3 regions of the Leuconostoc fallax genome follow, and region 3 is predicted to be linked to each of the others. Evidence: predicted binding sites of a transcription regulator. Region 3 holds the regulator's gene; each other region holds the start of a gene.

Region 1 (11,316 bases), on a different contig from region 3:
GTGGATAGCGCTAAACCTTCTTTAGCCAAATGAACAGCAGTATCAATGAGTTCGTAGGCTTTATGACTATCAAATCCCTGTGCTAAAAATGTCGCAACATGTGCCTGATAAGTATCGGTAATTGCCCCTTGAGCACCAGCATCAAAATAATGCTGATGGATTTTCGCAATAGTTCCCGGTGACTGAATTAAAGCCGATGCCGACCATAAATTGTTATCCACATTAATATTTTGCTGTTCTAATTCACTACCCATACCGCCATCTAAAGTAAGTGGCGCCATTTTTAGATATTGAGAAAACTTATCCATGATATTAAACCTCCGTTGACTTCTTTTTCAGTATTGGTAACCATTTAAATCGGACGAAATAATATGCATAGACCAGTCCAACAAAAGGCACAGACCACAATAAAGCAGGTCGCTGCTGTGGATCAAATATTGTTAAGATAACAGAAAGACTAGCACCGATAAACCCAGCCAAAGGCAATAATGGATAGGCCCATTTCGGATAGCGTAAATCTTTTTGACGACCCTGGTTTTTAAGTTGCTGGCTATATTTATAATGAGACCATGCAATTGCAATCCAAACAAAGACAACAGCTAACCCTGATACTGCTACCAAGTTCAAATAGAGCGCACCAGCCGCCACAAAGCTAGATAATAAGGCTAATAAGCCACCAGCTAAACTAGCTAATAAAGCCCATACCGGTATCCCCTGCTTATTCGTTTTTTCAAATATTGGATGGATCAATTTTTCGTGACTTAGTGACCACAACATGCGTGTTGAAGCATACAAGCCAGAATTGGCCATTGATAATATACCCGTTATAATAACAAAATTCATCACATCAGCGGCATATGGAATACCAATCATATTAAATACAGCAACAAATGGACTTTCTGTCACGCCCGCTTTTTGATAAGGTAAAATCGCTGCCAAGATTGTGATACTCCCAATAAAGAAAATGACTTGACGCCACCAGACTGCTTTAATTGCACTTGGTATTGCCTTTTCAGGATTTTTGGCTTCTCCTGCTGTGACACCCATTAGTTCTGTTCCACTAAAAGCAAAGTTCACGGCTAGCATTGTCGTAAACACTTGCCCAATGCCATTAGGGAATAACCCATGACTGAAAATATTATCAAAACCAGGATGGACATCCCCACTAACATGTAACCAACCTAGTAGCACCATACTGCCTAATAATAAGAAGGCAATAATAGCCACAACCTTGATACTAGCTAACCAATATTCGCTTTCACCGAATACTTTGACAGAAAAGAGATTACTCAAAAAGATGATAACAATAAAGATGGCTGAAAATACCCATGCTGGAACGGTTGGAAACCATCTTTGCATGACAATACCAATGGCTGTAAACTCTGATCCCAATGCCACCGTCCATGTTAACCAATAAGAAATGGCCACAAGGAACCCTGTTGCCGGGCCAATCAATTTTTGTGCATAATAATGAAAAGAGCCTGTTACTGGCATGGCAATAGATAATTCTGCTAAGCTCAGCATAATCAAATAAACTAAAATTGCACCAACTGTATAGGCTAAAATTGTACCAAACGCGCCAGCAGTATGAATTGTATAACCCGAGGATAAGAATAATCCCGTACCAATACCACTAGCTAACCCTATCATACGAACTTGTCGCTCCGACATTGCTCGTTTTAATTGCGTATTCTCTGCCATTTTTCTCGATTTCTAATAAATTAATTTGCAGTATTTTCATTTAGATACTGATCTGCAATACGTTTAATCAGCGCTAGCTTTTGCCATTGATCTGGAATAGTCAAAATATTACCTTCTTCAGTAGATGAAAAGCCACATTGTGTCGATAATGCTAAATTGCTTTTAGGTACGAACTGACTCGCTTCATCAATTCTCGCCACAATATCATCAACAGATTCTAAATCTGCTGATTTGCTGGTAACAAGTCCCAAAACAATTTCCACTTGATGCCTATTATGCCAAATTTCAGACAAAGGTTCAAAACCACCCGAACGCTCATTGTCATATTCTAAAAAGAAAGCATCATAATTTAATTGCCCTAGATAAGGTGCCACCGTATCATAACCACCAGAAAAGAGATAAGTTGATTTAAAGTTACCACGACAAATATGAGTTGATACTTTTAAATCATCTGGCAAGCCAACTAATATCTTGTTAATGACATAAACATCATCTAATGCAAGCTGTCGATATTTTGCTTGTGCTTGCACATCATCAGCTGTTTCATTAAATTTGGCAATTAGGTATCCCCATGTCGTGTCATCCAACTGAATATAACGCGCACCCAAATCATAAAAGTGTTGTAATGTATCGTGATAAGTTTGTGCCAAAGCATCTAAAAATGCTTGCCATGAATCGTAGTATTTTAGCGCATTATCCGAGCGATGATCACGATTAATAATCAAACTTGGGGATGGAATGGTAACTTTTGCTTCAACATCATCAGGTATGATCGATTTTAAATACTTAAAGTCCTCGTAAAATGGGTGGTTTGGATTTGCTGAAATTTTATCCACAATACGGACATTTGTTGTACGTGTTTTCTCACCGTGGAACTTATAAGAGTCCTGTTGCTCAAAAGCTTCAAATCCATTTAAGCCCCATAAGAAATCTAAATGCCACCAAGATCGATTAAACTCGCCATCTGTCACCGCTTTAAGCCCATCCTTAACCTGTTGCGACACAACTTCACTTATTTCCTCACGCTGTATTTTTAATAGTGCTTCACGCGAAATTTTACTTTTATCCCATTGCTCGCGGGCTCTTTTAAGGCGCTCTGGACGTAGATATGACCCAACATGATCAAACTTATAATTTAATTTCTGTTGTATTTGTTGCATAATTATTACCTCTTTCGTTAACAATAAATGTTAAATTCGTTGAAATAGATCCGCATGTGTTATTAGATAATGCCATCATTTCTATTTTTAAAATCATCACCTTCTTTACTCATCAATTAGACAATAAAAAAACCGCAGTCTAATCTAATAGACTGCGGGACGCGCATCGTGTAACCACCCGGTATTTATATAGCATTCACATGTTATACCTCATTAAGTACGCTTTAAGATCATTGATATCAATTCCTACCAGTATACTCTGCACGATAACGGGTACTACCGAATTCAACTCATGCGCACAATGACACCATTGCCGCCTACTCGTCTCCTTATATCAACTCCAAGACCATTTTCCCGAATATCAAACACCTGTTTTCACCATACACAGGCTCTCTATTGATTAACGCAACGGTACTTATCTCTTCAACGTTTTGTTATTAAATAAGATACTGTTTCTATCAATAAAAGTCAATGATTTTAATAGAATAACTTCATTTTTCTAATAAAGCTTTTATAATGTAAGTGATATCATCAGATATTTTATCAAAATATGTTAGAATACTAGTAATTGTATGTTATACAAAATAAACTAGTGAGGTATTGCATATGTACGAACCAACGAGTCATTCTGACCAATTTTTAGAAGAAATTATCAACCGTTCTGGACGTAATCTTATCTTTTTATCAACTGAATGGTGTGGCGATTGCCGTGCTATTAAACCTTTTGTGCAAGACATTAAAACAGAAGTTGTTAAAACAGCCAATTGGTTTGACGCCGATCGTGATGACAATATCGAAGTCGCTAAAAAATATAATTTAAAAGGATTGCCTTCATTCATTCTATTTGAGAATGGTCAAGAGATTGATCGAATTGGACACGGAGAGCGTTTGAATCCTAAACAAGTTCTCGATTGGTATCAAGCAACACTTGCATAATCAATAATATATAAAAAATAACGATTAGCCAGAAGCTAATCGTTATTTTTTGATTTTAATCTTGATTATTTTTTAAAACACGTGTTTGGAAAATATCATCCACTTGGTCAAAACGCTCATGAATCAATTGCCATTCTTCATCAGTTAATGCATTCAATGAAATTAATGTATAAGCAATATTGTTTTTAGCACGATTAGATAGTTGTTCAATGTTGATACCGTGATCACCAAAGAAATTAGCAATTTGACTCAACATTGTCGGTACATTACGATGAATAATCGAAACACGATACTTTGTTCTAAAAGGTTCATCGATTGATGGCAAATTCACAGAATTAACCACATTACCCGTTGTTAAGTAATGGTCAAGTTGCTTAGCCGCCATCAAAGCTGATGTATCTTCCGCCTCAATTGTTGAACCACCAATATGTGGTGTAATAATCGTTTTAGGATTATCAAATAATACAGCATCAGCAAAATCCGTAATATACATGCGTAGCTGATCAGCATCCAAGGCTGCCTTAGCTGCAGCATCATCCACAATACCGCCACGAGAGAAATTCAACAAGGCTGCTTCTGGCTTTAACTGTGCTATTTTTTCAGCATCAATAAAGTGCTTATTATCTGCATTCAGCGGAATATGAACTGTCACATAATCTGCTTTTTGCAAAACTTCTTCTACATTACGTGCATGCCCAATGTGGCGATCAACGCGCCATGCCGTTGTCGCATCCAGACCTGGGTCATACCCAATGACTTCCATGTCTAACGCCAACGCTGTGTTGGCCACCTTTGAGCCGACATTACCTAATCCAATCACACCCAATGTTTTACCTGATAATTCAGTACCACGGTAACCACCTTTGTTGGTTTCGGTGCGTAATGACACATCCCCACCACGCGTTTTGTTAGCAAAGTCAATAGCTGCTACAACGGGTCGTGCAGCCATAATCAAAGCCGCAATTGTGAGCTCCTTAACCGCATTCGCATTACCACCAGGTGTATTAAATACCGCAATACCCCTTTGCGTCAAATCATCTACTGGAATATTATTAAACCCAGCACCAGCACGAACCAAAGCACGAACAGTATCAGGAATTGTCTCTTGATGCATATCTTGCGATCTCAACAAAATACCTTTGGGTGCTTCATCACCATTAATCGTATACCCCTGCTCTGTAAGGTAATTGAGTCCCATTGGCGAAATTGCATTATATGTTTTTATATTAGTCATTTAAATATTCCATCTCCACATTTTTCAAATACGCAATTAAATCATCTACTGCTTGTTCAGGCTGAGCGTTATACAAGGAGGCTCTAAAGCCACCCACACTACGATGACCCGCCAAGTTATAAAAACCAGCTTGAGACGCCTTTTGTGCAATTTGTGCATCCCGCTTTGCATCACCAGATGTAAAGACAACATTCGTCAACGACCGTTCTTTACCCGTCACCATGGCATCAAAGAATGAGGAATGATCTAAATAGTCGTACAATTTGTGCGCTTTTCTTTGGTTTTTTTCGTAAAGCCCTGCAATACCACCGGATTGTTCAATCCACTTGAGAACTAAGTTTAAGACGTAAATTGCAAAAACCGGTGGCGTATTATACATTGAATCTTTATCAATAGCCGTTTGATACTTTTGCATGGGTGCCAAATGTGATAAGTCTTGTTCATCTAGCCAATCTTGATTAACAATAGCTAATGTAATGCCAGCAATCCCCAAATTTTTTTGTGCACCAGCAAAAATCAAATCAAACTTTTTGAAATCATAGGGTTCAGCCAAAATATTGGATGACATATCAGCCACTAAGTGCTGTACGTCAGGAATATCTTCTTGGTGATACGTTGTGCCTTCAATTGTATTGTTCGTCACTAAATGGACATAGTCATACTGTGTATCATCAAATTGAGCAGGCAAATGTGGTAATTCACGATACTTGATTGACCGTGTTGTACCTGGAACATCAACTGTAACATTTAGGGCTTCTGCGGCACCAATAGGCTTATGTGCAAAATTACCCGAATCTAAAATTGCAATCTTTTTTAGCCGTGTCGCTAAATTCATGGGTACCATTTCAAACTGTGTTGTACCGCCACCTGATAAGAACATTACCTTATAATTATCTGGCAAATCCAATAATGATTTGAGCGATGCTTTTGCTTCATCAAGTATATTTTCGAACTGAGGCGTTCTATGTGATATTTCTAATATTGACATATGTGTTGCTTGATTTTTTGTCAATTCTTGAGTTATTTGTGTCATAACTTCTGTTGGCAAACTACTAGGTCCAGCAGAAAAATTATATGTTGTCATAAAGTAATCTCGCCATTCTTTTTTACCCATTGTATCATATTTCAATACTATAATATTTGCTTTTTCTGACTAATTGGATATAAAAAAACGTTTATAATATGCTAAATCCATACTATAAACGTTTTAAACATCTTAAATCACCTTAAATAGCTTACATCATGCCGCCCATGGCTGCTGCTTGAGCTGCTGCATCGCCACCATTTGCCTTTTCATCAGGCTTATCAGCGACTACAGCTTCTGTTGTCAACAATAATGCTGAGACGGATGCTGCATTTTGCAAAGCAGAACGCGTTACCTTCGTTGGATCAACAATTCCAGCTGAAATCATGTCTACCCATTCATTCGTAGCTGCATTGTACCCAAATCCAGGCTTTTGCTCTTTTAACTTGTTGATAATAACAGATCCTTCAAAACCAGCGTTTTCAGCAATTTGACGTACTGGTGCTTCTAATGCCTTCTTCACTGTATTGATACCAGTTTGGACGTCGCCTGTTTCTGACAAAGCATCAACAGCTGCAATAGCATTTACCAATGCCGTTCCACCACCAGCAACGAATCCTTCTTCAACAGCTGCACGCGTTGCGTTCAAAGCATCTTCAATACGGTACTTGCGTTCCTTTAACTCTGTTTCTGTGGCTGCACCAACATTCACAACAGCAACACCACCAGCTAACTTAGCCAAACGCTCTTGTAACTTTTCACGATCAAAATCACTTGTTGTTTCAGCAATTTGTTGCTTGATTTGGTCAACACGAGAAGCCAATGTTGCCTTATCACCAGAACCTTCAACGATTGTTGTATTATCCTTAGTAATATTAACCTTCACTGCTTGACCTAATTGTTCAATTGTCACATCCTTGAGGTTCAAACCAAGATCATCTGTTACAACTGTTCCACCAGTCAATACAGCAATATCTTCAAGTTGTGCCTTACGACGGTCACCAAATCCTGGCGCCTTGACTGCTACAACATTGAAAGTACCACGCATCTTGTTCAAAACAAGTGTAGGCAAAGCTTCACCTGTAATGTCGTCAGCAATAATCAATAATGCACGACCTTGTTCAACAACACTTTGCAATACAGGTAAGATGTCTTGAATGTTACCAATCTTCTTATCAGTAATCAAGATGTAAGGATTATCCAAATTTGCTTCCATCTTGTCGTTATCTGTCACCATATATTGTGACATGTAACCACGATCAAATTGCATACCTTCAACAACATCCAATGTTGTCTCAATACCCTTTGATTCTTCAATGGTAATCACACCGTCATTACCAACTTTATCCATTGCTTCAGCAATCAATTGACCAACTTCTTCATTAGCAGCTGAGATTGATGCAACTTGTGCAATTTCTTCTTTAGTTGATACCTGGTGTGATAATTCATGCAACTTAGCAACAGCTGCTGCCGTTGCTTTTTCAATACCTGTACGGATACCTACAGGGTTAGCACCTGCCGTAACATTCTTCAAACCTTCGCCAACAATAGCTTGTGCAAGAACAGTTGCTGTGGTTGTACCATCACCAGCAATGTCATTTGTCTTTGAGGCCACTTCAGCAACTAACTTAGCGCCCATATCCTCAAAGTGATCTTCCAATTCAATTGCCTTGGCAATTGTTACACCATCATTAGTAATCGTTGGTGTGCCATAGGATTGTTCCAAAACAACGTTGCGGCCCTTCGGACCAATCGTTGTTTTAACTGTATCGGCAAGCTTGTCGACCCCTGCCTTCATCTTTGCGCGTGCATCTTCAGAAAACTTCAATTCTTTTGCCATCATTATTATGTATTAGTCACTGCTAAGTTAATTGTACTAATACTTTCCTCCCTGACTCATAAAATTAGATAACTGCAATAATATCTTTTTCATGGACAACTAAATAATCTTGTCCTTCAACATGAATTTCTTGACCAGCGTACTTATCAAATACAACAGTGTCGCCTTCTGATACGGCAGTTGGCTTTTGTAATTCCCCAACAGTTTGAGTACTAACAACGATTACCTTACCAGTCACTGGCTTTTCTTGTGCATTACTAGCAATGACAATATTACCAACTTTTTGCTCTGCTTCTTTTTCAACTTGCAATACAACGCGATCACCTAATGGTTTTAACACGATGTACACCTCCTTAAAATTCTGTTATGATTTTAGCACTCTTTAATCACAAGTGCTAACTACAATTTATAGTTTAACACTTGGTTGTAAAAAGTCAATAAAAAAAGATTGGTTTCAACCAATCTTTTTACTCTGAAAATCCTTTAAGATACTGATCATACGCTTCTTGATCGAGCACCCAATCTAACTCGCCAATATACTCTACTGGAGCGTCATGATAAGCAAAACCATGTTTAAATTTATATAAACCATCTTTTGGTACAAAGTCACCAACACCACCAAAATCATATCGTACTTTATTCAGTGACAAGCCCCACTTTAACATTTCCCATTGTACAGCATAGGGTGCATAGTGCTTGGTAAATGCACGATTTGAACCTGCATACATATACCAGATTTTATCACCATAAGCAAAACCAATACCACTAGCGATAACTTGATCTTCAAAATGCGCTAAGAAAACTTTGAACAAACCCGTACCCGCCCATAATTTTTGCATACGCAAGAAATAATCAATGGGTCTATGTGTAATATTTTGACTTTTTGCCATCATAACATAGGTGTCAAAGAAGGCAGTAACATCTTCTTGGCTATCTCCACTCGTCACCACGACGCCATCACGCGCAGAACGACGAATTTGGTTACGATAGTCACGTTTAAAATGCTTCATGAGACTGTCTTCATCAACAATTTTGTCTGCATCTCCACGACCATCATAGTAAAGGACCACATTCTTACGGGGCTGGATATTACCGTGCATATATGTAATCTGTCGGTTCCGGGTTGTAAAACCTTCTTGCTGGTAAGCCTCATTTAGATCATCAGAATAAGGTTCCTCAGGGTCCAAACGAATCAAGAACGTGTTTTCAGGTAACACTGCAACGGCTTCGTCAACCAAAGCCTTTACCAATTGTACGTTTTGAATATCGGCTATCGGTCCTTTAGGTGAATAAGCTAAAAGTTTTCCTGGTACAGCTTCAATTGTGAGTACCGCCATGGCAGCATCGATCACACCATTTGTCTCATGATAAATATAAATATGACCCCAGTTAGCTTTTAGATCTCCCCATAACGGATCTTGCGTCACTTGTCCGCGGGGATGTTCACGTACAAATGCTTGAAATGCTGCTACTTTATTTTTATCATTTAAATCTAATATGGCCATTTTAAATTCCTGTTGTAATTGACCCATAATTCTCAATAAAATATATGAGTGTTTGTAATTCATTCGTTAAATCAACGTTCTGAACACGTACGTTGTTTGGCACGGTCACACGCAGTGGTGTGAAGTTCAAAATACCACGTATACCAGATGCCACTAATTGATCTGTAATTTCTTGTGCAACCTCTTGTGGTACAGTCAAAATTGCAATGTTAATACGTTGATCTTTAATCTGCTGTTGCAAATCAGCCATCGGATATATTGGCACACCGCTTTGTATCTTACCAACACGTTCTTCATCTACATCAAATGCAGCTGATATACGCACATTGGATGATTGATGGAAGTTGAAATTTAGCAATGCTTGACCCAAGTTTCCTACGCCAATCAGCGCCACACTAATCAAACTATCTTGATCCAAAACATCAGCAAAAAAATCTAATAATGCTTTAACATCATATCCATAGCCGCGTTTACCTAACGCGCCAAAATACGAAAAGTCGCGACGAATAGTAGCAGCGTCAAATTTAATGGCATCGCTTAATTCAGCCGAAGAAATACGGTTTGTTCCTGCATCATGCAGAAAAGTTAAATAGCGGTAGTATATTGGCAAGCGTTTTGCCGTTGCCCGCGGTATTTTAGGTTGTGTCATCATTTACTCCAAAAGCGCTAAGCGCTGTTTTAATTGTCAACAATATTACTTTGTGAAATTCTGCATTACTATTATATCATATTCCATGCTATTCAAAATAAAGTTAGTGAACGAATCACAATGTATTAAAGGCTTAGCAAGTCAAAATCTAATCCTGGATCTGTATTTAAGTCTAAATCAGCAAAAATACCTGCCTGATAGTTCCAATATCCAGCAGCACCAATCATAGCGGCATTATCTCCTGTATATTGCATTGGCACGGGCAAAAACGTTGTCTCGGGGAATGTTTCTAACAAGGCTGTCAAGGTCTGACGTAATTGCTGATTTGCAGCGACACCACCTGCTAAAATAAAAGTTTTAACAGGATAGTTTTCTAGGGCACGTTTTGTTCGACCTAATAAAGCATCCACTACAGCGTTTTGAAAGCTCGCTGCCAACTCGCCTTTGTTAAGATTTTCTCCGCGTTGCTGTGCATTGTGAACATAATTAATCACAGCACTTTTCAAACCTGAAAAGCTGAAATCATAATTATCATCATGCGCCATGGCAGTTGGAAATTTTACTGTTGCTTGATTTTTACGCGCTAAATCATCAATTATTTTCCCTGCTGGATACGGGAATTCAAGTAAGCGACCGACCTTATCATAACTTTCTCCTGCTGCATCATCACGTGTTTCACCTATTACTTTAAAGTCATTTTCTTCGCGCATTAAAACCAGTTCAGTATGCCCCCCAGATACCATTAAAGCCATCGCTGGATACTCGACTTTGCCAGCAAATCTAGCAGCAGCAATATGTCCAGCCAAGTGATTAACGGGCACAATAGGTAAATGATGCGCCATTGCAAAAGTTTTAGCCCCCATCAGGCCGACTAGGAGCGAACCAACAAGCCCTGGACCATAAGTAACGGCTACTGCATCTAAATCTTTTGGCGTTAGCGCCGCTTGCTTCAAAGCATCATCTAAGACACGTGTAATCCATTCAATATGATGTCGACTTGCAACTTCTGGTACAATACCACCAAAACGACGGTGCGAGTTGATTTGTGTTGCAACACTATTGCTCAAAACGGTATGTCCATCTTCGACAATAGCAACACTGGTTTCATCTGCACTAGATTCAAATGCAATAATTCTCGTCACAATATTTTCCTCTCCATCAGTAGCGCATCATCGCCATTTTTATAATAATGACGGCGCCGATTGTAAACTGTAAAGCTATTTTTAATGTATAAACCTTGTGCCGCACCATTATGTTCCGATACTTC
Region 2 (11,316 bases), on a different contig from region 3:
AGGAGATTGTTGAATGTCGATCATATACGATCCACTAAATAAAAATTTTATTGAATGATGAGGTGATCAATGTTACCTGAATTTAAAGCAGTGAGTGAGCTAACGACAGCTCAAGCACAACAGGAAATTGCAAAACTGCAAGATGATTTAACCCGTTATGGCGTTGAATATTATGAGGATGATAATCCGAGTGTTGAAGATCATGTTTATGATGCCTTTTATGCACGTTTAGTTGATTTAGAAGCAGCATTTCCACAATTTATGACACCAGAATCACCGACACAACGGGTCGGTGGTACTAATGTTAAGTCAGAGTTAACCAAAATTACCCATCCGGTACCAATGTTGTCTTTAGGGGATGTTTTTAGTTTAGAAGAACTACAAGATTGGGATGCTAGAACAACTAAAGCTTTAGGTTTTCAAAGTGATTATAATTTAGAATTGAAAATTGATGGTTTGGCAGTTGCTTTAGATTATGAAAATGGTGAATTGGTTCAGGCATCTACACGTGGTAATGGAACAATTGGCGAAGATGTGACGGCTAATGTTAAGACTATTCAAGCTATTCCTCAAAGGTTGAGTGAACCATTAACAATTGAGGTGCGTGGCGAAATTTATATGCCTAAAAAGAGTTTTGCCAAGCTGAATCAGCAACGTGAGTTGGAGGGATTGGCACCATTTGCTAATCCGCGTAATGCCGCAGCGGGGTCTTTGAGACAATTAGATGCTAAAGTTACCAAAAAGCGTGAGTTATCTGCTTTCGTGTACTATACGGCTGACTTTGAAACACTTGGTGCTGAGACACAAAGCGGTGCTTTACAACGTTTTGCAGCATTAGGATTACCAACTAATACGACGAATCAAGTTATTTCAGTAATGTCATATATTTCTTCATATATTACACACTATACGCAACAAAGAGATACCTTAGATTATGGTATTGACGGGGTTGTGGTTAAGGTTAATGCTTTAGATTTACAGTTGGACCTTGGTAATACCGTTAAAATTCCGCGTTGGGCGATTGCCTATAAATTTCCGCCCGAAGAAGCACTGACAACTGTTAGAGATATCGAGTGGACGGTGGGACGTACAGGTGCCGTAACCCCCACAGCAGTGATGGATCCAGTACAACTCGCTGGTACTGTGGTTAAAAGAGCGAGCTTGCATAATCCAGATTACCTCAATGCTAAAGGTATCCGAATTGGAGATACTGTTACCTTACATAAGGCTGGCGATATTATTCCAGAAGTGGGGCAAGTGATTGAAGAAAAGCGGTCAATAGACAGTGTGCCTTATGTCATCCCCGTTATGTGTCCGGCTTGTCAATCAGAATTAGTGCATATTGAAGGTGAGGTTGCACTGCGCTGTATTAATCCATTTTGTTCAGCACAAATTCAGGAACGTTTAACGCATTTTGCTTCCCGAAATGCGATGAACATTGATGGTATGGGGCCAAGGGTGATTGCGCAACTCTTAAAAAATAACTTGATTCAAGATGTTGCGTCAATCTATGCACTGAAGGAAGAACAGTTATTATCACTAGATAAATTTAAAGAGAAATCAGCGAATAATCTATTTAATGCCATTCAACAATCGAAGCAAAATTCGTTAGAAAGATTGTTATTCGGTCTGGGTATTCGCATGGTTGGTGCCAAGGCTGCTAAATTAATTGCTAAAAAGTTTAAAGACTTAACACAACTGATGCATACCACTTCAGCTGATATTGCAAGTATTGATGGTATCGGTAGCACGATTGCTGATTCTATGGTGCAGTTTTTTAGTACGCCACAAGCACAACAGTTAGTGCAGGATTTAATGGCTGCTGGTGTTAACGGTAAGTATCTATCTGATGTAGAAATTGATGAAAATTCATTTTTCTTCGGCAAAAAGATCGTTTTAACTGGTAAACTAGAACAAATGAGTCGTCCAGTGATTGCTAAGTGGCTCGAAAACCATGGTGCAAGTGTTGTCGGTTCTGTTTCTGCCAAAACAGATTTGGTTATTGCTGGACATTCGGCAGGTAGCAAGCTAGATAAAGCAACAGGTCTAGGCATACCAGTGTGGCAGGAACAGCAATTTATTGATACTAAGCAAGAAGAGGATAATCAATCATGAAGCGCATAGGTTTTCGTGGCTATGTCATTATAGCGATATCAATTTTGATTATAGCGTTATTATCGTTGTATATTTTTAATATGAATCGGATTACACCAACTTCTAGAAAAACAAGTAGTGTACAAGTGACTTCTAGTTCAGGGGATGGTGATTATCAGACAGTAATCAAGAACGGACGTTATTTGACAAGTAAAGCACGAGGTATTACGGCGGGTTCGGAAGCCAACAGTTTAGACACAAAACATTTTGAATCCGGCTTATTATCTTTAGCTAAAAATCATTTCAAGACTAATCAATATGTTTTTCAAGAAGGACAGTATTTAAGCTCAGATACGGTTACTTCATGGTTAAGCCGAAGTTCGGATGATAAAGTTGGATTAAATCCAGCAGACAATGGTAAAAAAGATAGTGATCGTGAGCCAATTTATGTACAAAGTCTGACTGAACAAGACTTTATGGTTAAAAGTGGTGATAGCCTAAAATTGTCGGGTATGGTTATCGGTGTTGCGATGAATACACAAGATCAGTACCAACGTGAAAAATATGGTGCAACTTATACTCAAGACATTTCAACAGCGGATATGAAAGCTTATGGTAAGAAAATTGCGCCTAAAATTATTTCTCGTATACGCCAACTAAAGGGGATTAGTGATAGCGTTCCTATTGTGCTTGCAATGTATGCTAATGCACCTGCTGATTCATTAACGCCTGGTAACTTTTATGCTGAAGCGAAAAGTACCAAGGGAACGGATCTGAGTGAGTGGCAATCGATTGATCAAAAATCAATTGTTTTACCTAAGTTATCCACAGACACATCAAGTCTTGGTAGTGATGAAAATAATGGTTTTTCTAACTTTAAAACGGAAATTCAAGATTTCTTCCCTAATATAGCTGGGGCAACAGCTGTCGCTTCGTTTAAGAATGGACAGTTAACGAATATGAATGTGACCATTACAACGCAATTCTATAGTCAAACAGAGATTAGTAGTTTTGCAAACTTTGTTGCACAAGAAGGGTTGCGTTATTTACCAAGTAATGTACCCATTCGTATGGTAATCAAGACGTCTAATGAGACGCAGGCAATATTGCAGCGCAATAAAGACGATAAAACATTTAAAATTACAGTATTAGATTAAATTAAAAAAATGCTACTCATCTTTAAGACGGGTAGCATTTTTAATGCAATCATATGAAATTAGGTTAATTAAGATTTGACATCAGCGTTAGCTGTTGCTGATGCAGCTTTAATTGCGATTGTACTGTCATTTAATACTGCTTGTAAATCGTGAACAGTTGGGTTTTCCAAATAGAAATCAGCAATTTGATCAGCAATGTGTTCTTGTAAAACACGCTTCAAAGGCCGTGCACCCATAGCAGGATTGTATCCCAAATCAACTAATTTGGCTTTAGCATCCGCGTCAACATTGATATGCAAATTATTATCAGCTAAGTTGTCGTTCATATCAGCTAGTAGTAAGTCTACAATCTTGAGTAAACTATCGCGGTCTAATGATTGGAATTCAATAATATCATCAAATCGATTCAAGAATTCTGGACGGAAATAGTTTTCCAATCGTGCAACTAAACGATTCTGCGCACTGGTTGAACCAAAACCAACTGGTGCATTACCTGTATCTGTTGAACCCGCATTAGAAGTCATAATGATGATGGTATCTTTGAAACTCACCGTATGACCTTGTGCATCTGTTAGACGACCGTCGTCTAGAACTTGTAAGAACATATTCATCACATCTGGATGCGCTTTTTCGATTTCATCTAATAAAATTAATGAGTAGGGATGACGTCGAACTTGTTCTGTTAGTTGACCAGCTTCTTCATAGCCAATATACCCGGCAGGTGCGCCAATCATCTTTGATACAGAGTGCTTTTCCATATATTCACTCATGTCAAAACGAATCAAAGCATCTTTACTACCAAACATTTCCTTAGCCAACTGCTTAGCTGTTTCTGTCTTACCGACACCAGTTGGTCCAACAAACAGGAAGGAACCAATTGGCCGACCAGATTTTGTTAAACCAATACGGTTACGACGGACCGCCTTGGCAATTTTTTCAACAGCATTGGCCTGACCAATGACATGATCTGACAAATTTTTATCCAAATCTTTCAGCTGATTAGCTTCGTTTTCTTTTAACTCACCAACCGGTATATCTGTTTTGTCTTCAATAATTTTAAGAATATCCTTTTCAGTCACTTGTTGTGGTTGACTCATTTCAGGATGTGCTTCAACTTGGGCTTTTTGTGATGTCAGTTGGTTGACTTGATCACGCCAATAACTTGCTTTTTCAAAGTCTTCTTTATCAATTGCTTCTTGCTTGAGTTTCTCGGCAGAATCAATTTTATTTTGAATTGTTTTTGGATCAGCTACGGTCATGGTCAAATTTTTACGTGATCCAGCTTCATCAATTAAGTCGATAGCTTTATCTGGTAAAAATCTTTCGGGAATATAGCGATCAGATAAGTCAACAGCTGATACTAATGCATCATCAGTATAGGTAACGTGATGATAGTCTTGATATTTCTCACGAATACCTTGCAAGATTGTGAGGGTCTCTTCTTGGGTTGGTTCCTCGACTTGAACCTGTTGGAAACGTCGAGAAATAGCACCATCTTTTTCAATTTTACGATACTCATTAAGCGTCGTTGCGCCGATAAGCTGGAATTCACCACGAGCTAAAGCGGGTTTCAAAATATTACCAGCATCCATACCACCCTCGGCATTACCGGCACCCATGATTTCGTGGATTTCATCAATGAATAAAATAATATCTTCATTATCAGTGACTTCTTCCATTAACTGTCGCATACGTGCCTCGAATTGACCGCGCATGCTCGTACCTTGGACCATGCTGACCATGTCTAAGCGAATGATCTCTTTTCGTTGTAGCTTATCTGGTACTTTACCACTAACAATTGCTTGAGCTAAACCTTCTACCACAGCAGTTTTACCAACGCCGGGTTCTCCGATTAGAACAGGATTGTTTTTAGTACGGCGGTTTAATATTTCAATGACACGTGATACTTCGTTATCACGACCAATGACAGGATCTAGCTTACCTTCGCGTGCAAGTTGCGTTAGGTTAATACCAAATTCCTCTAATAATGTCTTTTGCTTTTTTGATGCGCCTTTTTTATTATTCTGTTGTTGTCCTTGTGTTCGTTGCATTTCGTCATTCATTGCACGAAACATATCATCTAAATTGTTAAAACCAAATGGATCTTGTGCTGCCATAAAAAGTGTACTCCTTTCTGGATAAGTTTATTGTAACACTTTTAGCACTCTTTGTAAAAGAGTGCTAAATTATTCATATAACCATTTAAAGTAGCGTGATATAATTAAGTAGGAGGTGATGAAGTATGGCAGATTATCTAAGTTTACTTAACCAAGTGCGTTCTGGTGAATTAACATCCTTTGAAGTGACACCTGAAGTATTTTCAGATTTTCAAAAAGCATGGGCTTCATTTGATTATCAAAGTGCGATTCGAGGTGTGGCGCATCAAAATGGGCACATTACGTATGAAAAAGCCTAATTTGCTATTCGCAGAAGGTTAAATATCATTTTATTGTAACCGGTTTCAAAACAATAGTGGTTATATCGGCATTTTGAAGCCATCACCCCGCTGTATCAATGATTTGCGCATAAATTCACTTGCTATTTTGTAAGCGCTTTGATACACTGTTTTCAGAAGTTGTTTTACAACAAAAAAAGGAGAATTAAAATCATGGCACAATCAAAAGACTTTCACATTATCGCAGAAACAGGTATCCACGCACGTCCAGCTACATTGCTAGTACAAGCTGCATCAAAGTTCGTTTCTGACGTTACATTGTCATACCAAGGTAAGGACGTTAACTTGAAGTCAATTATGGGTGTGATGTCACTTGGTGTTGGTCAAGGTTCTGACGTTACAATCAAAACAGAAGGCGAAGACGAAGAAGCTGCAATGACTGCTATCGTTGAAGCAATGAGCTCAGAAGGACTCGCAAAGTAATTATGACAAAAAAGTTTAGTGGTATTGCAGCAAGTAACGGTATTGCAATTGCCAAGGCTTATTTACTGGTAGATCCAGATTTATCTTTTGACAATGTCGCAATTAATGATGTTACAGCGGAACAAGCACGTTTTGATCAAGCTATTGCTGCTTCTAGTGAAGATGTAACTGCAATTAAAGAGAAGGCTGCTAAAAGTTTGGGCGATGCTGAAGCTCAAGTCTTTGAAGCACATTTGATGGTCCTGGCTGATCCGGAAATGTCTGGCGCCATTAAGCAAAAAATTGCTGATGACAAGATTAATGCTGAACAAGCATTGAAGGAAGTCACGGACAATTATATTTCAATGTTTGAGGCAATGACAGATAATGCTTATATGCAAGAACGTGCAGCTGATGTGCGTGATGTAACTAAGCGTATTTTGTCTCATTTATTAAATGTAAACTTACCTAATCCTGCATTAATTAATCAACCAGTTGTGTTGATTGCTAAGGATTTAACACCGTCTGATACTGCACAATTAGATCGTCAGTTTGTACAAGGTATTTTGACTGATTTAGGTGGGCGAACAGCGCACGCTTCAATTATGGCTAGGACGCTTGAGATTCCAGCCATTGTTGGTTCTGATGTTGCTACATCAGAAGTTTGTGAAGGTGATATGGTGATTGTTAACGGTTTGACTGGAGACGTTATTGTGAATCCTGATGACCAGACATTGGCTGATTACCAACAAAAGGCAGCGGATTATGAAGCACAGCGTGCAGAGTGGTCTAAGTTAAAAGATGAACCATCTGTTTCGGCTGATGGACAACATTTCGTTGTTGGTGCTAACATTGGTGCCCCTAAAGACATGGATGCCGTATTAGAAAACGGTGCCGAAGGTATCGGTTTATATCGAACTGAATTCTTGTACATGGAATCAGATCACTTACCAACTGAAGATGAACAATTCGAAGCTTACAAAACAGTAGTCGAGAAAATGGCTGGTAAGCCAGTTACTGTGCGTACTATGGATATTGGTGGCGATAAACATCTTGATTATTGGACATTGCCGCAAGAGGAAAATCCATTCTTAGGCTATCGTGCAATTCGTATTTCTTTGGATCAAGATGAAATATTTAGAACACAATTGCGTGCTTTGATTCGTGCTTCAGTTTATGGTGAATTGTGGATTATGTTCCCAATGATTGCAACTTTAGCTGAATTTAGGGCTGCTCGCCAAATCTATTTGGAAGAACGCCAAAAGCTTGAATCACAAGGTACTCAAGTTGGTGATATCAAATTAGGTATCATGGTAGAAATTCCTGCTGCGGCAATGTTAGCTGATAAGTTTGCTAAGGAAGTGGATTTCTTCTCAATTGGTACGAATGACTTGATTGGTTATACAATGGCGGCTGATCGTGGTAATGATCGTGTATCATACCTTTACCAGCCTTATAATCCTTCAATTCTACGTTTGATTAACCAAGTTATCCAAGCTGCTCACCAAGAAGGCAAGTTTGTAGCTATGTGTGGTGAGATGGCGGGCGATCCAATTGCTGTACCGTTACTATTGGGTATGGGATTAGATGAATTCTCAATGAGTGCACCATCTATACTGCAAACGCGCTCACTCATGAAGACGCTAGACACTAAGGCGATGGCAACACTTGCTCAAAAGGCTTTGGATCTTGAAACAAACGATGAAGTTGTGGCTTTAGTTAAGAACGCAGTGCATTAATTTAAATTTTTGGAAAACACCGGTGAGGTGTTTTTTATTATCTATAAATACTTGATGGCTTGTTAAGTTTAGTGAAACGAGAGTTGTTTGCATTAAATTTAAAATGTTATACTAGGAGTATTGTATTTAAATTTCAGTGGGGATTTAACGCGCAAATGGGGATTAAAAAAACTAAATTTAGTATAGGTAGCTGGAGGAAACGATGAATATCGGTTTATTTACAGATACGTATTTTCCACAAGTTAGTGGGGTAGCAACCTCAATTAAAACGTTGAAGGAATCATTGGAAGCGCAAGGACATCAGGTGTATATTTTCACTTCAACTGATCCTAAAGTTTCTAAAAACAAATTCGAACCGCATATTTATCGTTTTTCAAGCGTGCCATATGTCGGATTTAAAGATAGAAGATTGGCTTTTCGTGGCTTGATACAGGCTGTGGAAATTGCAAAATCTGTGAAGTTAGATATTGTCCATACACAGACAGAATTTTCTCTTGGTTTACTGGGTAAATTTGTTGCACGACAATTAAAAATACCGGCGGTTCACACGTATCATACAATGTATGAAGATTATACGCATTATGTTGCTAAAGGTTTGCTTATTGGGGCAAATGGTGTCGGCGTTTTAATGAAAGCTTACATGAAAAGTATTGATAGTGTGATTGCACCGTCCGATTTAGTAAGAGATACGTTATTAAAATATGGTGTTACAGCACCAATCACCGTTATTCCAACAGGCGTCGCTTTGCCAAAACGGCAAGAGGATAACCAGAATTTACGTGAAACTTATGGTTTTACTGACGATAACTTAGTCATCTTGTCGTTGGGACGTTTGGCTTATGAGAAAAATATTGCTATGACAATTACGTCATTTGATAAAATTATTGCACAATATCCACAAGCACGATTGGTGATTGTTGGGGATGGCCCAGCACGAAAAGATTTGCAAGAGCAGGTTGAACATTTAGATTTGACACAATATGTCACTTTTACCGGAATGGTTGAACATGACTGTATTGCCGATTATTATGCTATGAGTGATGTTTTTGTGAGTTCTTCCAACACGGAGACACAAGGGTTAACTTTTGTTGAGGCAATGTTTGCTAATCGTCCCTTTGTTGCAATTCATTCACCATATTTAGATAATTTGGTAGATGATGTGGCAATTGGCCAGCTGGTTGACAATATTGATGATTTCACGACTGCTGTAATTTTTTATCTCAATCGACCATTTAATGAGCGAGATCAAGCACAACGTATTAAAAAAATGGCCGATGTTGATGCAGTGACATTTGGTAAGCGCGTACTTGCGTGCTATAATGCTGCTATTCATCATCATCAGCCAACGGATGGTAATGACCAATTTCCTAATGAGGAAGAAGTGGGCTATGCTAAAAAGTTATTACGTAATCCATTCAGGAGAGGGTCATGAAAGTTTTACTTTACTTTGAGAATCAGAAAATGATTGCAAAATCAGGTATTGGACGCGCGCTGTCCTTACAGAAAAAATCACTATCTTATACTGATGTTGTGGTAACAACGGATGATAAATCGACAGACTATGATGTATTACATATTAATACTTATGGTATCAAAAGCCATCGCATGGTCAAAAAAGCACACCAATTGGGTAAAAAAGTCGTCTATCACGGGCATTCAACCTATGAAGATTTCCGCAATTCATTTACCGGTTCTAATTTATTAGCGCCGTGGTATAGACGTTATTTGATTTCACTATATGGTAAGGCTGATGGACTCATTACGCCAACACCCTATTCTAAAACATTATTACAAAACTACGGTTTGACACAACCAATTACCGCCATTTCTAATGGTGTTGAATTAGCAAAATATCAATATGATACGCATAAAGTGCGCGCGTTTCGTGAGTATTTTCAACTTGGTGATAAACAAAAGGTCATTATGAGTGTCGGCCTTTTTTTTGAACGAAAAGGCATTTTTGATTTTGCTGAATTAGCAAAGCGACATCCAGAATATACATTTATCTGGTTTGGCTACACTGATTTACGATTGGTACCAAAAGATATTCGTCACCTCGTAAAAAATAACACCTATAAAAATCTGATTTTCCCAGGATATATTACAGGAGATGTACTTTTGGGTGCATTCCAAGGTGCTGATCTTTTCTTATATCCTTCGTTTGAGGAAACAGAAGGGATTGTCGTATTAGAAGCACTCGCTTCTCGGCAACATGTTCTTGTTCGTAACATTCCTGTTTACCAAAATTGGCTAGAAGAAGGTGTTAACGTATATAAGGCGGATAATGTAGATGAGTTTGATGAAAAAATGCAAAGTATTCTTAATGCGCAAGTATCTGATGTTAGAGATGCCGGTCACGCATTAGCTGTTGCACGTGATTTACCTAAAATTGGGGCACAACTCCAAAAAGTTTATGAAAAAACGCTAAAAGCATAGGAGTTAGTCATGCTTAAACGAGATAGATTATCAATTATTGTTGTGGGTTTGTTAACAGCAATTGTGGTTTACTTTTTGTGGCACGAATTAGACGGTCGTGGTCGGCAGTTGGAAGCAGCATTACGTCACTTAGATTGGCGATGGTTGGCAGCTGGAATGGTTGCGATGATCATTACCATTTTCTTAGAAGCAGGGGTTGCTTGGTCTTTACTCAATCGATCAGATCGAAAGAAAACCTCGTTAGCAGCCTTGCTACGAGTACCCTTGCTTAATCTATTGGGGACAGGATTGACACCATTTGCTACCGGAGGGCAGCCAGCCCAGCTATATGGACTGTCACGTGCTGGTGTAGAGGGTGGACGGGCAACGTCGGTTGTTTTAATGAAATTTTTAGTTTACCAAATTGTCGTTGTTCTTTTCTTTATTATTGGCTATTTCAGTGCAGATAGTTTTATATATTCACAAGTTGATCCAACATTTGCAACCTTTATTCCATTTGCAATTGCGATTCATGCAGTTGTGATTATTGGCATTGCTTTAGTCATGTTTTGGCCTGCATTAACTTTACGATTAGTGGATGTTATCAGTCCTATTTTCAAAAAAATGATGACGCGTAGGCGATACCAGCGAGTCATTGCCGCAATTAAAGTGAAAGTGAACAATTTTCATGAAGAGTCAAGGCGTGTGGTGGGGAGTTGGCAATCATTGATTAGTGCGACGGCCTTCACAATGGCACAATTAATTATCTTCTATACTATTCCTTATTTTGTCATTCGGGCTTTCGGATATGAAGATGTTAATCCTTGGTTAATTATCGCCATGCATATTATGATAGTCATGGTCATTTCTTTATTTCCAATTCCAGGTGGCGTTGGGGGCGCTGAATTAAGTTTCCAGCTCCTATTTACGCCATTTGTCAAAAATCCAGCAACATTGATATTGGTCATTTTAATTTGGCGTATCATTACTTATTACTTTGGCCTATTTGCTGGTTTAGTGGCTTATGTATGGCCAAGCCATAAAGTAGTAAAGG
Region 3 (11,316 bases):
ATTAAAGCCCTTTTGAACTAGTGCCGAATAGCCACCAATAAAGTCAACACCAACTGCCTTAGCCGCATCATCAAGTGCATGCGCGTAGTACAACATATCTTCCGCAGATGTATTACCAGCAATTAATGCAATGGGTGTCACACTAATACGCTTATTAGTGATGGGTATGCCATATTCACGCTCAATCTGATCAGCAACTTGCACCAAATCTTTCGCGTAATGCGTTATCTTGTTATAAATCTTCTTGGCGGCCATTTTAGGATCTGAATCTATCGTATCCAATAATGAAATACCCATTGTAATCGTCCGAATATCGAGATGTTCTTCAGCTACCATATTAATGGTTTCTTTGATCTGACTTGTATCCATGTTTTCTCCAGAAATTGTGGTTTTAGTTTTTACTATTAGACTTGTTGCATTGCCTTAAAAATCTCTTCACGTTGTGTATGAATCTCTACACCAAGTTTCTCGCCTAAAGCATTAAGATCATCTTGCAGTAAGTTAAATTGCTTATCCAATTGTGTTAAATTCACTAACATACTCATCGTAAAGATATCATCCATAATTGTTTGTGAAACATCTAGAATATTAACTTGGTGTTGTGCTAAATTAGCTGCAACACCTGCAATAATACCAGGTTTATCTTGACCTACGACAGTAACAACCGCTTTATTCATAAGTTATTCTCCGTTAAAATTTTGTATACATTACAGTATACCTTAAAATGAAATGCAAAAAGACATGTTTTCACATGCCTTTACTTCTTAACCAAAAAATCCACGTTTTTTACTTTTAGTAGCTGATTGAAATTCTTCAAGCGCCTTTTTCTGCTCTTTATTTAATTTAGTTGGCACTTCAACCTTGACACGAATAAACTGATCACCATTACCGTTACCACGCAATCGAGGTGCTCCTTTACCACGCAAACGGAAATCCGTACCGGTTTGTGTACCTGAAGGTATTTTCAACTTAACATCGCCATGGACCGTTTTAACATTAATTTCGTCACCCAATGTTGCGCTGACAAAACTAATCGGTACCTCTAGATAGACGTCTGCACCATCTCTTTCAAAACCATCTTTCGAAGCATCTACCTGGAAAACAACGAACAAATCACCTTGTGGTCCACCATTGATACCTGCTTCACCCTGCCCAGCCAGACGCATTTGTTGACCAGTTTCAACACCTGCTGGCACCGTTACAGATACTTCATGTTGCTTTGTTTGTCCATTTTCTGTCCGAGAGTACTTAATGGTTGTTTTTTTACCAAAAATAGCTTCTTCAAACGTTAAGTGCATACGATATTGCAAATCTTGACCTTTTCGTGGTCGATTTGGATCAAAGCCACCGCCAAACATTTGACTAAAAATGTCACCCAAATCAGAAAAGTCACCAAAGCCACCTTGCTGGAATCCACCACCAAAACCACCTTGGCCAGCAGCTCCTGCCGGTCCAAATTGATCATATTGAGCACGTTTTTGCTCGTCACCTAATGTTTCATAGGCCTCTTGTATCTCTTTATACTTCTCTTCGGCTCCAGGCTCGTGATTTAAGTCAGGATGGTATTTTTTCGATAGCTTCCGATAAGCCTTTTTGATTTCATCTTGGCTAGCATCTTTGCCAATACCCAAGCGATCATAATATTCAGTGTTATTCACGTCCCCAACTCCTTTTTAATATGTACGTGCATCGCGTTATTTTACGCAATGCACTTATTAATTCTAAAAATTACTTTTTGTCATCTGGATTAACTTCTTCGAAGTCACCATCTACTGTATTGTCATCTTTTTTGTCAGCATCAGCATCATCAGATTGTGGTGCATTCTGTTGATATAGCTTCATAGCTAATTCGCCTGCTACCTTTGTTAATTCTTCTGACTTCGCCTTCAAATCTGTCAAATCAGCGTCTTCAGCAGTTGCAGCTTCCTTAGCCTTCTTCAAAGCATCCAAAGCTTCTTGTGTTGGCTTCTTTTCGTCATCACCCAACTTGTCACCAACTTCTTCCAAAGTCTTTTCTGTTTGGAAAATAAGTTGATCAGCTTTATTACGTGTATCAACAGCTTCCTTCTTCTTAGCATCCGCTTCTTCGTTTGCCTTAGCATCGTTCATCATCTTTTCAATTTCTTCATCTGACAAACCACCAGCTGCTTGAATTGTAATTTTTTGTTCTTTTTGTGTGCCTAAGTCTTTGGCTGATACATTAACAATACCATTACGGTCAATATCAAATGTCACTTCAATTTGTGGTACACCACGAGGTGCAGCAGGAATATCTGCTAATTGGAAACGTCCCAATGTCTTATTATCGGTAGCCATTGAACGCTCACCTTGTAGCACATGGATATCAACAGCCGGTTGATTATCAGCAGCTGTTGAGAACACTTGTGACTTAGATGTTGGAATTGTTGTGTTACGATCAATTAACTTAGTAAACACGCCACCCATTGTTTCAATACCTAATGATAATGGTGTCACATCAAGCAATACGACATCCTTAACGTCACCAGTAATGACACCACCTTGAACAGCAGCACCAAGCGCAACGGCTTCATCAGGGTTAATTGAATGATTTGGTTCTTTACCTGTTAACTTCTTAACAGATTCTTGAACAGCAGGAATACGTGTTGAACCACCATTCAAAATCACTTGATCAATATCGTTCATTGTCAAGCCAGCATCTTTCAAAGCGTTCTTAACAGGTTCTTCAGCACGCTTGATCAAATCTGCTGTTAGTTCATTAAACTTAGCACGTGTTAATGATGTTTGCAAGTGCAATGGCCCATTAGCACCAGAGGCAATAAATGGTAGATCGATTTGCGCTTCGTTAGCAGATGACAAAGTCTTCTTGGCAGACTCTGCAGCATCTTTCAAACGCTGTAATGCCAACTTATCATCCTTCAAGTCAATACCATTTTCTGACTTGAATTGGCTAGCCAAATAATCAATAACCTTATCATCGAAATCGTCACCACCAAGATGTGTGTCACCGTTTGTTGACAAAACTTCGAAAACGCCATCTCCTAATTCAAGAATTGAAACATCAAATGTTCCACCACCCAAATCATAAACTAAGATTTTTTCATCTTTGTCAATTTTGTCTAAACCATATGCCAAGGCTGCAGCAGTAGGTTCGTTAATAATACGTTCTACTTCTAACCCAGCAATCTTACCTGCATCCTTAGTTGCTTGACGTTGCGCGTCATTGAAGTACGCAGGAACTGTGATAACTGCCTTGTCAACTTTTTCGCCCAAGTAATCTTCAGCATATCCTTTGATATATTGCAAAATCATCGCTGAAATTTCTTGCGGTGTATAGTCTTTACCATTGGCATTAACCTTATAACCAGCTTCACCCATATGAGATTTGATTGAAATAATTGTGTCTGGGTTTGTGATTGCTTGACGCTTAGCTACATCACCAACTTGACTTTCGCCATTCTTAAATGAAACCACAGAAGGTGTTGTACGGCCACCATCTGGGTTTGTAATAATCTTTGGGCTACCACCTTCCAATACGGCAACAGCTGAATTGGTTGTTCCTAAATCAATACCAATAATTTTTGACATGTTGATACTTCCTTTTCTAAATAGTTTAATCAATTTTGCTTTTTAATGAGTGGTACGTTAATAACGTTGAATCTCAAGATACTTAATACTTACTGACTAACTGCAACCATTGCTGGTCTCAAAACTCGGTCGTGTAACATATAGCCCTTCTGCAGAACTTGTGCAATTTTATCTGACTCTAAGTCAGATTCAACACTTTGAATGGCTTGATGTTTTGTTGGATCAAACGATTCACCAACAGTACCAATCGCTTCAATACCACGATCCTTCAATGCTTGTTTCAAAGTATTTAGCGTAATTTCTACGCCTTTCTTAATTTGTTGTGCAACTTCATCTTCAGCGTTAACATCTAAAGCACGCTCCAGATTATCAACGGCAGGTAAAATAGCCGCTGCTAATTTTTGACCGTCGTATTTAAGTAATGCCTGTGTTTCACGTGCGTTCCGTTGCTGAATATTTTGTATCTCAGCTTGCAAACGTAATTCTTTATCTTCAAGATTTTTGTTTGCTTTTTCAAGTTCAGTTATCTTCTCTTGTAATGGATCTACTTCAGATGTTTCTTCAGATTCATTTTTAACTTCATCAACAGATGATGTTTCTTCAATGATTTCTTCGTCTTTTTGATTTTCTTTTTGAATGTCTTCTTGTTTTTGCGTCACAGCAAGTGACCTCCTATATATATTCAATCATTTTCTGACTAAGCGCTTCACCAAATGTATCCATCAATAAAATATTACGTGCATATGGCATACGAATAGGTCCCAAAAGGGCAATTAAGCCATGAGAATTATTTGGCATAGTATAACGTCTCGTCAATAAGGTAAATGGTGCTAATAATGGTTCGCCTATTTCTTGGCTAATTTTAATCGTTACATTATCTCCAGATGTATTTGCGATACGTCTAATTGATGATGGATCGCTTAAAAATTCCAAAAGACGCTTAATATCTTTAGAGTCAGCGTGTTCGCTAAAATCCAAGACATTTAATCGGCCACCAATATGGACATGATCAACTACTGAACGTGCCAGTACATCTCCAAATAACTGTAGAAAAGCAGCCGGTGTTTGAATTAATCGCGACAATTGTGTTGGTAATTCATCGGATTGCATTAATTTCAAGACATAGTGTACTGGTTGTCCAACAATTTGATTATTAATGTAATACACCATATCATCCAAAGACGATATCGATAGCTCACGCGGCAACTTAAATGTTTGGCTTGTTACCTTGCCATCATTCGTTACAAGAACAGCAATTAACTGATGTCCCTCTAATGGTACCAAACGAAAGCCAGAAACTTTCAAATCATGTCGCTGCGGTTTTAAGATGATTGCTGTGCTATCAGTCAAGGTTGATAAAGTACGTGCACATTCATCCAATAAATCATCCATTTCATGGAAATTGCCACGAAACGACTGAATCACAGCATTGACATCTTGCTCAGTCGCATAACGTCTCACCATTAAATGATCTAAGTAGTAGCGATACCCAATATGCGAAGGCATACGTCCAGAAGATGTATGCGCTTTTTTAATGAGACTTTCTGACTCTAGTACCGCCATTTCATTACGAATCGTTGCAGAGCTCACTTTCATATTGAGTTGACTTTGCAAGGTTTTCGATCCAACAGCATGTGCAGTTTGTGTGTATTCATAAATGATCGCATTTAATATTAATTTTTGTCGTTCTGTTAACATTCCACACACCTTTTTAGCACTCTTAAGTTCTAACTGCTAACAAATATTATGATACACTATTCTAGAAAAATTGCAACCCTTTTTAGCACTCTTTTATTAGAATGCTAAAAAAGATTAAGCCATCTCTTGCTTAATCTTTTTAAAGTATGTTCGTGTAACAATTTCATCTTGTTGAAGCTGTTGGATGAGTGTCTCAACATTATCAAACTTGACTTCACCACGCAAATAATGGTGCCAACGAACGCGAACAAATTCACCATATATTTCTTCATTAAAATCAAGAATGTTGATTTCAATTGTAATCGGTCGTTTTGCACCAAAAGTTACATTTCGGCCAATTGAAGCCATGCCATAACGCCAATATCCAGCGACTAAAATTTCAACCGCATAAATACCAATACCCGGCACTAACTGTTGAATTGTCGTTTCAATATTAGCTGTTGGAAAACCTAGCTCTCGCCCTCTTGCTTCACCATGAACAACCAATCCTGCTGTTTCATAAATACGGCCAAGCTGCTGATTCGCTTCATCTACATGTCCGTTGTTTAAAAGATGACGAATCTGTCGGGAACCAACTTTTTCTGTATCATGATCAACTTTATTAACAACAATCGTGTTAAACCTATTCTGAGCATAACTCGATAAATGTTGCATGTCCGCCTGGCTATTTTTAGGACCATATAAGTGATCAAAACCGGCTACAACAGTCACTGGATTCAAACGCATCAAAACATCATCGACAAAGGCTTGCGGCTTCACTCTAGCCAATTGTGAAGTAAAGTTCATCACATACATGTAATCAATGCCAATTTCTTGTAATAGTCTTAGCTTTTCCGACAATGGTGTCAAATATTGCATGGGTTGATCAAATTTTTGGAATACAACCGCCGGATGTGGCGCGTACGTCAGTATTGCACTGGGTATACCAAGTGCATCAGCTTCAGATTTGGCTTGTTGCAATACTGCTTGATGCCCCAAATGTATACCATCAAAAAATCCCATTGCCACAACTTGGGGCATGGGTTCAATGTCTTGTTTAATTGGATAATGTAAATTAATTAGTTCTGTCATCATTACTCGTTTGAAAATACATATCGTGAACGCCACAACAATTTATCATGATCAAATACATAAACCGCCTTTAACTCACTGTTAAAATACAACATCTTCGGTTCTTCATTAGCAGGCCAATCATCAATCGAAATTTTTTGGCCATTTTTTACTTTGAACCATTCATCCTGAGATAGATTATGTTGTGACCATGTAAGCACGTCTGAAATTGGGACGACTAATTGGCGTAATTCAGTATCAGATGTTGCAATAATGTCCGCCAAATCGTGTGATTGGTCAATACCAAAACCGCTACCGCTCACTCTTTTTAAATATGACATTGTAGCTGGTATTTGTAAGACATTGCCAGTATCTACAGCCAGCGTTCGAATATACGTTCCCTTGGAAACCTGCGCTACAAAGCTGAATTTCTGAACATCATCCTCAAGTGTCGTCGCCGACGTACGATGATAATCATATATCGTCGCATCACGTTGCGGGCGTTCAACACGCTCACCTGAACGTGCATACTCGTAAAGCCTTCTACCAGCCACCTTTACCGCGGAATACATAGGTGGCACTTGAATAATATTACCATTTAAGCTTGCCATAGCGTCATCAATTTGCTGCTCAGTAAACGGTTGTGTAATGCGTACTTTTTCGACAATATCACCGTCTAAATCTTCTGTTTCCGTAGAAAACCCTAAAGATATTTCGCCAATATATGTTTTAGGTCGAGTTTGCAATTCATCAATAAGTTTTGTTGCCTTACCTAATGCAATGACTAAAACACCTTCTACACTAGGATCTAAAGTCCCAGCATGTCCCACCTTTTTTTGGCTAAACTTCTTTCTGATTTTAGCAACAACGTCAAAAGATGTCATACCTTTTGGTTTGTTAACTACCAGTATGCCATCAGTCGTCTGTTGCGGCTTCATAATCACTATCTCCGTTGATTTTCCAGATATTCTGTCCAGCATATACCGATCCGTACGTCATGCTCGGAACATTATTATTTGTCCAGATAACATATATGTCAATACCCTTTGGATAAGCAGCTAACATATTTTGATTTAAAGTACCTATTGTATCTCCAGCATGAAGTTGTTGTCCTGCTAGATATCGTGCCAAATGCGCAATACCAATATTTTCACCGCCAAACGTCAAAATCACTTCCTTATCATCGGCAGTTTTAATATTCAATTGTTCACTAGAGGAATTTGTAACAATTCCTGATACAGGCGCAATGATATTACCGCCAATTGGCCAAATCATAACACCATCACCCATCATTTTATTGCGAAATAGCTCTAAATTACTATTTATCAGTGGTTGCATTTGGCCTGTAGCCGGAGCAACTAATGCGATGTCGTGCGCGGTTTTTGCCATACGCAAAGGTTGCATATCACTGTGGTGCCGACTAATTGTCACTAATTTTGATTTTCGCAAACGCCTAAGCTTACGCCACCAATCCATGTTTATCTCTCCCGTAATTTATCAACATATTTTTTCAATCGTGCCATACCTTCTTTAAGGACATCATCCGAGGCAGCATAAGAAATACGAATGTAGGCTTTGGCGCTATCACTAAAACCAGAACCAGGAATCACTGCTACCTTACCTTCATTGGCTAATTTCAAGGCAAACGCATCACCATCTTCGCCTAGATCAGCTGGTAACTTAGCAAATACATAGAAGGCACCCTCTGGATTAACAACATCAAAATCTAATGCTTCAAGCTGTGCCACAATAAAATCACGTCGATGTTGGTAGATATCGCGCATTGCTAACGGCGTGTCTTGAACATCACGTAATGCAACGAGCGCAGCATCTTGAATTACCGTTGGCACAGCAAAAACTAAAGCACCGTGTACTTTTTGCATTTGTTGGATGACATCAGCTTGCGCCAGAATAAACCCAATACGGTAACCAGTCATCGCATGCGACTTAGAGAGACCATTAATATAGATCGTCTGTTCCGGTAATAATTCTGCTAATGACACATGCTCTTGGTTATAGGTTAGCACTGAATAAATTTCATCAGAAATAACCCATAGGTTTTCTTGCTTGAACACTGTTATTAACGCTTCTAACTCTTCACGAGAATATGTAACGCCGGTTGGATTAGTGGGATAGTTCATCAAAATAGCACGTACTGGGACTGTTGCATTTTTGACAGCTTCAATAATCATTTGCGGTGTTAATTTGAAATTGTTTGTGGCAGTATCAATGGTGATTCGTTCACCACGTGCTAACTTAATAGAAGAAAAATACGGACCATATGCAGGTTCCGGAATTAAAATACCATCTCCGGCATTGAGCAATGTATTAAACACCACGTTAATCGCTTCACTTACACCAGAAGTGACAATAACATTACGTTCATCTGTATAATTTAAATGATAAGTGTTATTAAAATAAGTAACGGCAGCTTCCCTTAAAACACGCTCTCCTTGACTTTCGGAATAATGCGAACGGTTCTGTTCTACTGCATTAATTGCAGCTTTCTTAATGCGTTCATCAACATCAAACCCAGGCTCTCCTAAGGTTAAGCGAACCAAATCAGGAATATCACGTACTTTTTCTTGAAAACCTAATAATTTATCAGGTGCCATGGCAGTAATATTAGAGTTAAGTAATGGCGTAAATTCTGTCATAGTTCCATCCTTTAATTTAATGACTTGTTACTATTCTAACACAAAAGCGATAATCTCTTGATTATCGCTTTTGAATTAATTTTCTTTATGCAATTTCTTAATCAGTTCTTCAATATGATTACCATATTGCACAGATGTATCACGAACAAATTTAAGTTCGGGGATTTTGTATACAGTCAAACGGCTACCTAATTCTTTACGAATTAAACCAGTTGCAGCCTCTAAACCATCTTGTGCCTTCTTAGCATCACTTGCTAAATCAGACAAAATAGAATAGTAAATTGTTGCACCTTGCAAATCACCCGTAACATCAACACTTGTAATCGTAACATCCTGAACACGTGGATCACGCACTCTTTTGAGCAGTAAATCCGTTACATCACGCTGAATTTCCTGACTCAAACGTCCTGCACGTTGTGGATTAGCCATCTTTGTACCTCCCAAACTTTATGATGATAACGCCTCAAAAAATTACTTAGGCTTTACTTCCTGCATAATATAAGCTTCGATTGTGTCGCCAACCTTAACATCATCATACTTTGCAATTGTGAATCCGAATTCGAAGCCAAACTTCACTTCCTTAACTGAATCTTTACCACGTTGCAATGAACCAAGTTCACCATCGTAAACAACAACATTGTTACGTAACAATCTCACTTTGGCATCATTTGTAATTTTACCTTCAGTGACAATAGAACCTGCAATTGTTCCAACCTTAGAGAACTTGAACAACTCACGAATTTCGGCTTGACCAATAACCTTCTCTTCATATACAGGTTCAAGTTGACCCTTCATTGCTGCTTCAACATCATCAATCGCATTATAGATAACATTGTATAGACGAATATCAACTGCTTCGTTATCAGCTTGTGATTTTGCCAATGGCGTAGGACGCACATTAAATCCAATAATGATAGCACCTGAAGCTTCAGCTAATGTAACATCGGATTCGTTAATTGCACCAGCAGCAGTGTGAATAATATCAACACGAACACCGTCAACTTCAATCTTCTTCAATGAGCCCGTCAAAGCCTCAACAGATCCTTGCACATCGGCCTTAACAATAACAGGAACCGTCTTCATCGCATTTTCAGCCATCTTATTAAACAATGTATCCAATGTTACAACAGAACCAGAATGACGTTCTTCTTCTTGCGCACGTTTTGCACGTTCTTCACCGGCTGCACGTGCCGTCTTTTCATCTTCCATTACAATGAAACGATCGCCAGCTTGTGGCACATCATTCAAACCAGTAATCTGAACAGGTGTTGCAGGTGTTGCCTCAGCAACATCTTGACCACGTTCATTTGTCATTGTACGAACACGACCATAAGTATTACCAACAACAATTGGATCTCCAACACGCATCGTACCTTGTTGAACCAATACTGTAGCCACTGGGCCACGTCCTTTATCAAGACGAGCTTCAACCACAGAACCACGCGCACGTGTGTGTGGATCAGCCTTAAGCTCCAAAACATCTGCTTGAAGTAAGACCATTTCCAAAAGTGCATCAACGTTTTGACCAAACTTAGCAGAGATCTTAACGAATATCGTATCACCACCATATTCTTCTGGTACAAGATCATAGGCCATTAATTGGTTCATCACATCATCAGGGTTCGCACCGGGCTTATCGATCTTGTTAACAGCAACGATAATTGGTGTCCCAGCTGCCTTAGCATGATTAATCGCTTCAATTGTTTGAGGCATCACACCATCATCAGCGGCAACAACCAAAATTGTAATATCAGTAATATTTGCACCACGTGCACGCATTTCAGTAAAGGCCGCGTGTCCTGGTGTGTCTAAGAATGTAATTAAGCGATCATTCAAACGCGCCTGATAAGCACCAATATGCTGTGTGATACCACCTGCTTCACCTTCAGTAACATGCGATTGACGTAAGTAATCCAACAATGTTGTTTTACCGTGATCAACGTGTCCCATAATTGTTACAACTGGTGGACGAGGTACCATCTTTGATTCATCTAAATGCGTATCTTCAAAGAATTTATCAATATCAGCAACGTCTTCTTGAATCTTTTCTTTAGATTCAATACCATAATCAGCAGCCAAAATTTCAATCGTATCCTGATCTAAGCTCTGGTTTTGGTTCGTTACAATACCTAATAAGAATAATTTCTTGATAATTTCTGCTGTATCACGATGAAGCAACTTAGATAGGTCCTGAACGTTCATACCAACGCGGTATTCAAGAACCTGTGGCAATGGTTGCTCTTTACGTTCTGTAACTGGGGCTGTTGAACGGCGCTTAGCAGCAATACGGCGTGATTTTTTAGAACCACGTGGACGGTCGTTACGACGTGGTGTTTGCTGGCCT

The links. Region 3 encodes HrcA, which represses chaperone genes, less so after heat shock. Its sites were predicted from a motif close to TTAGCACTCNNNNNNNNNGAGTGCTAA; they were not measured.
Region 1: C5L23_RS02700 (co-chaperone GroES) is a predicted target of HrcA. The motif match lies at 8,268-8,294, and genes of this name have one in related genera.
Region 2: C5L23_RS03725 (ATP-dependent Clp protease ATP-binding subunit) is a predicted target of HrcA. The motif match lies at 5,410-5,436, and genes of this name have one in related genera.

Annotation. Positions count from the first base shown of each region.
Region 1 covers NZ_PUFI01000007.1:91,172-102,487, forward strand. Annotated here, with positions in the region: gene mmuM (homocysteine S-methyltransferase) at 1-308, opposite strand, end outside; gene C5L23_RS02670 (amino acid permease) at 313-1,701, opposite strand; gene C5L23_RS02675 (vitamin B12 independent methionine synthase) at 1,722-2,861, opposite strand; gene C5L23_RS02680 (thioredoxin family protein) at 3,468-3,797, shown strand; gene C5L23_RS02685 (3-phosphoglycerate dehydrogenase family protein) at 3,853-5,031, opposite strand; gene serC (3-phosphoserine/phosphohydroxythreonine transaminase) at 5,024-6,115, opposite strand; gene groL (chaperonin GroEL) at 6,267-7,895, opposite strand; gene C5L23_RS02700 (co-chaperone GroES) at 7,960-8,235, opposite strand; gene C5L23_RS02705 (lipid II:glycine glycyltransferase FemX) at 8,363-9,400, opposite strand; gene C5L23_RS02710 (redox-sensing transcriptional repressor Rex) at 9,402-10,049, opposite strand; gene tsaD (tRNA (adenosine(37)-N6)-threonylcarbamoyltransferase complex transferase subunit TsaD) at 10,175-11,191, opposite strand; gene rimI (ribosomal protein S18-alanine N-acetyltransferase) at 11,188-11,316, opposite strand, start outside.
Region 2 covers NZ_PUFI01000009.1:167,941-179,256, forward strand. Annotated here, with positions in the region: gene ligA (NAD-dependent DNA ligase LigA) at 70-2,115, shown strand; gene C5L23_RS03720 (CamS family sex pheromone protein) at 2,112-3,251, shown strand; gene C5L23_RS03725 (ATP-dependent Clp protease ATP-binding subunit) at 3,320-5,368, opposite strand; gene C5L23_RS08500 (hypothetical protein) at 5,494-5,667, shown strand; gene C5L23_RS03730 (phosphocarrier protein HPr) at 5,860-6,129, shown strand; gene ptsP (phosphoenolpyruvate--protein phosphotransferase) at 6,132-7,847, shown strand; gene C5L23_RS03740 (glycosyltransferase family 4 protein) at 8,050-9,279, shown strand; gene C5L23_RS03745 (LTA glycolipid anchor biosynthesis glycosyltransferase, IagA/BgsA family) at 9,276-10,283, shown strand; gene C5L23_RS03750 (lysylphosphatidylglycerol synthase transmembrane domain-containing protein) at 10,293-11,316, shown strand, end outside.
Region 3 covers NZ_PUFI01000015.1:29,564-40,879, forward strand. Annotated here, with positions in the region: gene C5L23_RS06735 (PFL family protein) at 1-369, opposite strand, end outside; gene C5L23_RS06740 (ACT domain-containing protein) at 405-677, opposite strand; gene C5L23_RS06745 (DnaJ C-terminal domain-containing protein) at 765-1,658, opposite strand; gene dnaK (molecular chaperone DnaK) at 1,729-3,567, opposite strand; gene grpE (nucleotide exchange factor GrpE) at 3,657-4,226, opposite strand; gene hrcA (heat-inducible transcriptional repressor HrcA) at 4,240-5,265, opposite strand; gene ribF (riboflavin biosynthesis protein RibF) at 5,380-6,336, opposite strand; gene truB (tRNA pseudouridine(55) synthase TruB) at 6,339-7,253, opposite strand; gene C5L23_RS06775 (PTS glucose transporter subunit IIA) at 7,231-7,791, opposite strand; gene C5L23_RS06780 (aminotransferase class I/II-fold pyridoxal phosphate-dependent enzyme) at 7,794-8,972, opposite strand; gene rbfA (30S ribosome-binding factor RbfA) at 9,048-9,401, opposite strand; gene infB (translation initiation factor IF-2) at 9,444-11,316, opposite strand, start outside.